2 regions of the Brevibacillus nigriterrae genome follow, and region 1 is predicted to be linked to the other one. Evidence: riboswitches for the same ligand, from Rfam matches in the RefSeq annotation. Region 1 holds a riboswitch; the other holds the start of a gene.
The links. A riboswitch is a leader RNA that binds a small molecule or an ion and turns the genes downstream of it on or off. The one in region 1 is predicted to bind lysine.

Region 1 (4,215 bases):
GAAAGAAAAACTATCTATAAAGTGGGAGACGGATAAATGGGACGTTTTGAAACATTGATCGCCTATATGGATCGATTGATTGACTTGAAAAAACTGAATGTAGATGTCGATCGTGATATAAAAGATTGTAATGAAGCAATCAAACAGGAGATTGGGATCATGATGGGAAGAAAAGAGGGCCATTCTTCATCGACAGGCTCCCCTTTTGGCAATAAACAAGATGAAACTGGCTTTAATCCATTTATTAAACGGAAACAACAGGATGCCTTTGCAGGGAAGAAGTTTAATCCGTTTTTTGAAGAATAGGGCTAGTTCCTTATGAATCGGAAGCTACATTCAGTTTCCGTTTTTTTCTTTTGGGCAAGAAGTACACCCAACCGGTTACTGTTAAAATTACAACCAGGATTGAAATAACTTCTAATAAAGTTACATAGTTGATATCTTCCCATTCACCAACGTGCAGTCCGTAAAATAAGTCTAGAATCGGGTCTTGTTTTAGTGCTGTTATCTGTCCGTTTTTATCAACCGTAATACGCAAGATGGGGTCCCGTTTGACATAAACTTTAAAGTTTTCTCCTGACTTTGTAATGGAGCGAATTTCTTCCCATTTATATTCTCCTGTTTTGATAAGTGCATCACCAACATAAGAGATCGTGTAGTCTGAGGAGGTAGCTGGAAGAGCGATGGATGTGGTTTTCAAATCATTGGCTTTTTCTTGATACCAAGGTACGTTGAAAAGCAAAAATCCTGTAATCACCCACATCATTAAAAACAGGCTGACAATCAAGCCGATATAGCGGTGTAAATTTCTGTTTAGTTTATTCATTACTGCACCTCTTTGCTGTTCTATCATTATCTTGAAAACAGATTCTACTATAACGTGATAGGCTCACAAATGATATAGCCCGTGAGAGCCATATAAAAAATGCCACCGAAAGATAACCTTCGATGGCATTTGTTTATATGGCTTCCATTATTCAATGACAACATTAGCTGGTTGTTCGATCTTCTTTGTCGACCCGCTCATCAGTGGATACAGAATAAATCCGAGTAAGAACAGTCCGATTCCCAAACCAAATGTTTTGAGGTCTGCCGTTCCGCTCTTGATTACCCATGCAGAGTAGGCAACAGCAAGGAAAGCGATGATACCATCCTTTACACGGGAGCCTGGCTCTTGATTGTAGGTTTGTCCCGTAATGACCAGCTTCAATTGATAGATAGCTGATACGAGGTAAGGAATGAGATAGGCAAGTGTCGCTACCACTGTCACGAATGCGAATGCTTCGGCAATTGTACCAGAAATCGTAGAGAAGACAAATAGCTGAGAAAATACATTGGTTACAATAAGGGAAGCGGAAGGGCTTCCGTGCTTATTTGATTTCATAAACAAACGTGGAAAAATCCCGGATTGTGCCGCTTGATACGGAATCTCTGCACTTAAAAGAATCCAGCCTACAGAGGTTCCCAATAGAGATGCCACTGCAAGTAACGCCATCAACGTACCGCCAGAGCTTCCGATTACAGCAGTTAATGCATCAACGAGCGGTTTGTCAGAGGCTTTCAGTGCTTCTTGTGGCAAAACGCCCATAGTAAGCAACGTAATTCCAATATAGATGGCCAAAGCGATCCCAAGGCCTGTGACGGTTGCCCGTTTTACATCACGTTGTGAACGAGCACGCCCGGAGAAAATAACCGCCGATTCGATCCCGACGAACGCCCAGAGAGTAGCGAGCGCAGCCAAGTTGATTTGACTGCCCAGTCCATGGACAACTCCATCTTCATCGGTTACAGGCAGATAGAATTCGCTCAGGTTGGCTGCATTAAACGCGTAAAGCGATGCAACGATGAATAATCCAAAGCCGAGTACCTTTGTCGCAGTAGCGAAGAAGTTTAATTTACCTGCACCATTTAAACCACGGAGTAAAATCGCATTAATTCCCCAAAGCAGGGCACTGCATACAAGGAACGAAGTTAGTTTTCCCATTTCAACAGCAAAAGAGCCAATGGTGAAAAGCACACGCTCATCTTTCATAATAGGAAAGAACGTAGAGAGATACCCTGCGAAAGTCGTGATAATCGCTACGTTACCGGAAGCGTTGGCAATCCAACACCCCCAAGCCATACTGAAACCTGCCATATTGCCTGCTCGGCGTGATGTGAACAAGGCACGTGCATAGCTTTGTGGTCCGGCTGTCAGCTCAGGGCGACGTACAGACAAGTTACCAAATACAAGTGCAATCATGAGAACACCTAAGCCGGTTAGCAACCAGGCAAGCGTAACACCCAGTGGACTTGCAGTATTGGCAAGTGAGCTTGGCAGCATGAAAATACCTGAGCCCACCATATTTCCAACAACGAATGCAGTCAGGAGCCAGAAACCCCATTTTTTTGTAGCCATAATACTTCCTCCTGATAAAGTGATAAAGAGAAAAAGGAAATAAAAAAGTGCCGGGAATCGAGAATCGAGTCCACAGCACTTTTGCTATGCAAACCCGCATCCGTTCTCAACGTAAAAGATAGTACTCCACAAGGACGTATTCCTTGTGACAGTCCCACGTCTGTTCGACGTGGTCCCAGCAGGCTGTGTGAAATGGGCAACAGCAAGCTTCGGCGACTTTCCCTTTCAACAGATCTTCATCGGCTCCATCCAAGCCTCCGATCAGCTACTAATAATTGTCGCAACCTCTACCTCATCGTGAGAACACAGATGAGGATTTTTTTATATATAAACTTTTTATACCGTTGCTCAGTATAGCAAGTCCATGAAACAATCGTCAAATGGAATTTTTGTTACACAGAGTAATTCTTTGAATGGATTGGGATACTATGCTTACCAATCATTATGCAAAGAGAGGTATTTACTCCATGATTTCAGCGAAACAAAGGGAATTGTTAAACAAACAAATGAAGCTGGAAGAAAGCAAGATTGTCAACATTGTGTTAAAGGATGACACACAAGTTGCAGGCGAAATTGATCAAACGACCAGTCAGGGTATCCATTTGACTGATGGCAGGAAGTATAGCTATGAAGATATACAAGAAATTAATGGTTTATTATAAAACTTCTTTACCTTCTCTTGTCAGGCAAAAAAATAGCGAATGGCATCAGGTAACTGATTTTGCCACAATCCCCATACGTGTCGTCCCGGTTGTTCGGAATAGTGCAAGTGCGCCTGTTTTTCTTCTAGAAGAAGCTTGGCCCGACGATTCCAATCGACGAAATCGAAGGTACCGATATTGGTTTCGACTTCGGTTTCTTCCGTCCCAACAACCATCCATAACTTGAGCCAGGAAAGGTTATCTGTCTCTTGGATGCGATCCAGTGTCGGTTGAAAGAAAGCGCCAGAAAGGGAAATCATTCGCTGGAATACCTCGGGATGATCCAAAGCAAGATGTAAGGATACAGTCCCGCCAAGAGAATCTCCTGCGATGACTCGGGATGAGATATCTTTGCGTACTGGGTAGCGGTCCTCTATGTAGGGTAGCAATTCTTCGACAAAAAAGCGCTTGTACATATCATTGCGTGAACCGGTAGGGGAGTATTCGCTGGTTCTTTTACTTCGCTCAACGGAGACTCCCACGATGATCATGGGTTCGATGTCATCCTCGAGAATCAGTTGATTGGCAATCGTGGCAATTCGGCCCATCGTGAAAAATTCGTTGCCATCCTGACAATAAATCACTGGATAAGAGAGAAGCTCATTATACCCGGGAGGCAAATATACCTTGCAGGAGCGGGTAATTCCCAATCGTTCACTATTGACTTCTTCTTTGACAATGGTGCGGTTTACATAGCTTGTCATTCATTATTCCTCCTATGTTTAACACTATAAACAATATAAAAAATAAAAAAAGAGTAAAAAAGTTATTGAAATTTATTGATACAGATTTTATCATGAATAGTAACAGGAACGAAATAAGCTTGAATAAAGCTGATTTAATACAGATACACAGATGGTTTGTGCAACTATAACAGTTCGTTTCTAGGTACACAATTCTTGTTAATCCTACGAAGAGGTGATTTCATTGAGTATTTCTACTGCTGAGAAGCTTCGTGATTCTGCTCCACTCCAAATACTTGCACCAGACGGCACTGTAGTCAATCCAGGAATGATGCCGAAAATTACTGATGAAGAACTGAAAGAATTGATGCGTAAAATGGTTTTCACCCGTGTGTGGGACCAACGTGCGATTAGCTTGAACCGTCAAGGACGT
Region 2 (4,215 bases), on a different contig from region 1:
ACAAAGTCTGACCACAGTCGACAGTAATGATTTGTCCAGTTATTGCTTCCTGCTCCAAGGTTGTGCAGATCATCGCTGCAATATCTTCGGGAGTGGCTATCCGCTGCAAAGGAAGATGAGGAGCGAGACGGTTCATTTGATCTTCCCTGCCTGCCCACCATCTTGTTGCCACAGCTCCGGGCACGATACAGTTTACTCTAATCTCAGGAGCAAGTGTGCGTGCCAAGGACTTGGTTAGCCCATGAACGGCTGCTTTGGACACGGCGTAAGGAAGCGAAGAGCCTAATCCGGTTTGTCCGGCTATACTCCCAAGATTGACAATCGCACCTTGCTGATTCTTTTTCATGTAGGGAGCAACCGCTCGTGTGCAATAAAACATGCCCTTTACATTCACATCGAACAATTCGTCCCATGTTTCCTCTGTTACTGCCTCCAGGTCATCCATCGGAATATGCCGGGTGATACTGGCATTATTCACGAGCAAATCGACCGTACCGAACTGCTGCACCACCGTTTGGACCATCAATCGGACTTCGTTGTCACGGGAAACATCCGCTTGTATCGCAAGGGCCCGTCCCCCCTCATCAGTGATCTGACGCACTGTTTGTTCTGCATCCGAATGGGAACGGGAATAGTTTACGATAACAGTAGCTCCCCGTTTTGCTAGTTCGAAACTGGTTGCTCTCCCAATTCCCGTACCGCCGCCCGTTACAATTGCCACCTTGTTTTGTAGCTTCATCATTACCACCCCTCGGTTGAGTTTGATGATGTCATTGTAATTCGCATTTTGCTATTTGTATAATTGAACTAATTGAATAGTTAGTTCAAAATTATTGAATTGTTGCAGGGGGACGGAACGTGGATCTTAAGACCTTAAAAACATTTCAAATGATCGTGAAATACGGGAGCTTTAACCGGGCAGCACAAGAAATGAACTATGTACAATCGACAGTCACAATGCAAATCCAGAAGCTTGAATCTGAATTGGGTGTTCAGTTGCTGGTACGTGGCAAAGAAATCAGCCTGACGGAAGCAGGTAGGCTGTTTTACGACCAGAGCTTACAAATCGTAAAGAATATGGAGCAACTTCAGACTAGCTTATTGGATTTGAAATCAGGTGAAGCTGGACATATTCGTATTGGGGTAACGGAGCCAACTGCCAGCTACCGTTTGCCTGGTATCCTGAGTAAGTTTATATCTATGTACCCGAATATCCGCATTTCCGTCGAAATCTCGAACACCCCGGTCCTTAGCAAGCGGATTATCAAAGGAGAAATCGATTTTGCACTTTCTACGGCACCTGGCTTGGGGTCTGATTTATATTTTGAGTCATTATTTCAGGAAGAGTTCATAGCATTACTGCCAGAGAATCATCCACTTGCCAAGAAAGAACTGATTGTACCGGAAGATTTACTGGGGTATCGTCTACTCGTCACATCAGTGACTTGTCCATATCGTAGGAAATTGGAGATGGTACTACAGGAAAAAGGGATTGTTACTCTCGATACGATGGAGATCGGGAGTATGACGGCATTGAAATATTTTGTAGAAAGCGGGTTAGGGATCGCACTTATCCCAAAAATTATGATGGAACCAGAAATGAAGGGGACAACGGTCAGGATAATCAGTGGAAGCCTCATACACATGACATTTGGGATCTTGTGCAAGGAATCGGACTACCCATTCCAACTGGCGAGTCAAAAGCTTTATAACTATCTAAAGAAGGAATTAGGAAGTAATGCCCAGGTTGACAGAATGTATCGAACATTGTAAACTCAAGAACGTAATTGAATAAGACCTCACTTACATCAGTGAGGTAGAGGCGCGATATTTAACAGTCTTTAGTGGAGTTCGAGAAAACGATGATACTAAAGAGAAGGAAATGTCGCCGAAGCTTGTAATATTTCTCCGTATTACTTGCTGGGTCTGCAGTTAAGAGCTGCAGGACTGTCTCAATAAATTACCCGATTTATTGAGTTGTGCTATCTCATTTGGGAAAAGAGAGGTATTTGGGCTACTATGTATTTTAGTGCGACCTGAGTCTATCTCAGGTCGCTTTTTGCTTTGTAAAAAAGCAACAACCAAAAAACAAAGGGAGAGAAAAAATATGAAAAAGTCACCAATGATTGCATTGTTTCTTTCAGCCATTATGCTCTTAGCAGGATGTGGGACAAGTGGTGCTCCTGCATCTACACCTGCACCTGCAGAGGAAGGTAAAACATTCAAGGTAGGTATGGAAGCGGGTTATGCCCCATTTAACTGGACGCAAATGGATGATTCCAATGGTGCCGTTAAAATCGAAGGCAATGCAGAATATGCTGGTGGGTATGATGTAGAAATCGCTAAAAAGATTGCTACTGCTCTTGGTAAAGAATTAGTGATTGTGAAAACGGAATGGGACGGCCTAGTACCAGCATTAACTTCAGGCAAAATCGATGCGATTATCGCAGGGATGTCTCCAACCGCAGAACGTAAACAAACGATCGATTTCTCAGACAACTACTATAAATCCAATCTCGTGATGGTTGTGAAAAAAGGCGGAAAGTATGAAGGGGCTACTTCCATCCAGGACTTCAACGGAGCAAAAGTAACAGCTCAATTAAACACTTTCCACTACTCCGTCATCAGTCAAATTCAAGGGGTAGCTCAGCAGCCTGCGATGGACAACTTCCCAGCGATGAGAGTGGCGCTTGAGTCAGGGATGATTGATGGATACGTTTCTGAGCGTCCGGAAGCAGTCAGTGCATCCGCAGCAAACCCGAACTTTGCAATGGTAGAATTCAAAGAAGGCTTCACAACCTCTGAAGATGATACAGCAATCGCTGTGGGTATTGCCAAAGGCAGTGAATTAACGAAGAAAATCAATGAAGTGCTAGCAGGTATCTCAGAACAAGATCGTACAAGCTTAATGGATACTGCTATTAAAAATCAACCAGCAGCAAAATAATGCTTTGTAGTGAAACCGGCTGCACCATCATGCAGTCGGTTTTATGCTGATTGGCTGATGATGGACTCGACAACACCTTCGGAAAGGCTTCAAGCGAAGTGTTTCTGAATGAAATTGGAGGTAAAAGATGAGCTTTGAGTGGATTGTAAAAATCATAGCTGAAAATTGGCCCATGTTCCTTCGTGGAGCCGGGATGACATTACTAATTGCTCTGATCGGAACGGTATTGGGGGCAATCATTGGTTTACTGGTAGGGATTATCCGTACGATTCCTGCTCCTGAACGAGGGGCGAAAAAAGGTATTCTCAAAGTGGTGAATGCCATTCTCACAATTTATATTGAATTCTTCCGGGGAACCCCGATGATTGTGCAGGCGATGGTCATTTATTATGGTTCTGCCCTGGCCTTTGGGATTGATATGGACCGAATTGCTGCAGCAATCATTGTCGTAGCGATTAACACTGGAGCGTACATGGCAGAAATCGTTCGTGGGGGGATTGTATCCATCGATAAAGGGCAATTTGAAGCGGCCCATGCAATCGGGATGAATCACGTTCAAACGATGGTGAATGTCGTATTGCCACAAGTGGTTCGAAATATTTTGCCAGCAACAGGTAATCAATTTGTCATTAATATCAAGGATACTTCCGTATTAAACGTCATTTCCGTAACCGAATTGTATTTCACAACGAAATCCATTGCGGGGAATAACTTCCGATATTTCGAATCGTTTTTCGTTGCGTGTGTTGTTTATTTCATGATGACCCTGCTTGTCACTTGGGTTTTGCGTTATTTCGAGAGAAAGCTAGACGGCCCTGACAGTTACACGATGATCGATCATCACGTGCAGGTAGAAAGTACGAAATAATCGGAGAAGGAGGAGAGCATATGGAAAAAATCATTGATATTCAACACTTAAATAAATCCTATGGATCACATGAAGTATTAAAAGACATCGATTTTTCGGTGAACAAAGGAGAAGTCGTCACGATCATCGGTTCCTCTGGATCAGGTAAGTCTACCCTTCTTCGTTGTATTAATTTATTGGAAAAACCAAGTGGCGGCCAAATTATCTATAAGGGAGAAAATATTTTAGACGACAAGCACGATATTTTCTTGTACCGTAGACATCTAGGCATGGTCTTTCAGCAATTTAACCTGTTTAATAACCACGATGTGTTAAGTAATTGTGTAGTCGGGCAAGTAAAAGTGCTAAAGCGTTCGAAGGAAGAAGCTGAAAAAGTAGCTTTGAAGTATTTGCGGGTCGT

Region 2: it holds a riboswitch for lysine, as region 1 does, so the genes downstream of both, ACPW7N_RS20035 (transporter substrate-binding domain-containing protein) here and ACPW7N_RS00565 (amino acid permease) in region 1, are expected to answer to the same signal.

The regions. Positions count from the first base shown of each region.
Region 1 covers NZ_JBNCMT010000001.1:99,363-103,577, reverse strand. The annotation lists gene ACPW7N_RS00575 (hypothetical protein) at 37-306, shown strand; gene ACPW7N_RS00570 (PepSY domain-containing protein) at 317-826, opposite strand; gene ACPW7N_RS00565 (amino acid permease) at 974-2,398, opposite strand; lysine riboswitch at 2,510-2,696, opposite strand; gene ACPW7N_RS00560 (hypothetical protein) at 2,866-3,060, shown strand; gene ACPW7N_RS00555 (alpha/beta hydrolase) at 3,081-3,803, opposite strand; gene pdhA (pyruvate dehydrogenase (acetyl-transferring) E1 component subunit alpha) at 4,027-4,215, shown strand, end outside.
Region 2 covers NZ_JBNCMT010000030.1:63,017-67,231, reverse strand. The annotation lists gene ACPW7N_RS20045 (SDR family NAD(P)-dependent oxidoreductase) at 1-739, opposite strand, end outside; gene ACPW7N_RS20040 (LysR family transcriptional regulator) at 859-1,773, shown strand; lysine riboswitch at 1,810-1,993, shown strand; gene ACPW7N_RS20035 (transporter substrate-binding domain-containing protein) at 2,108-2,947, shown strand; gene ACPW7N_RS20030 (amino acid ABC transporter permease) at 3,075-3,815, shown strand; gene ACPW7N_RS20025 (amino acid ABC transporter ATP-binding protein) at 3,836-4,215, shown strand, end outside.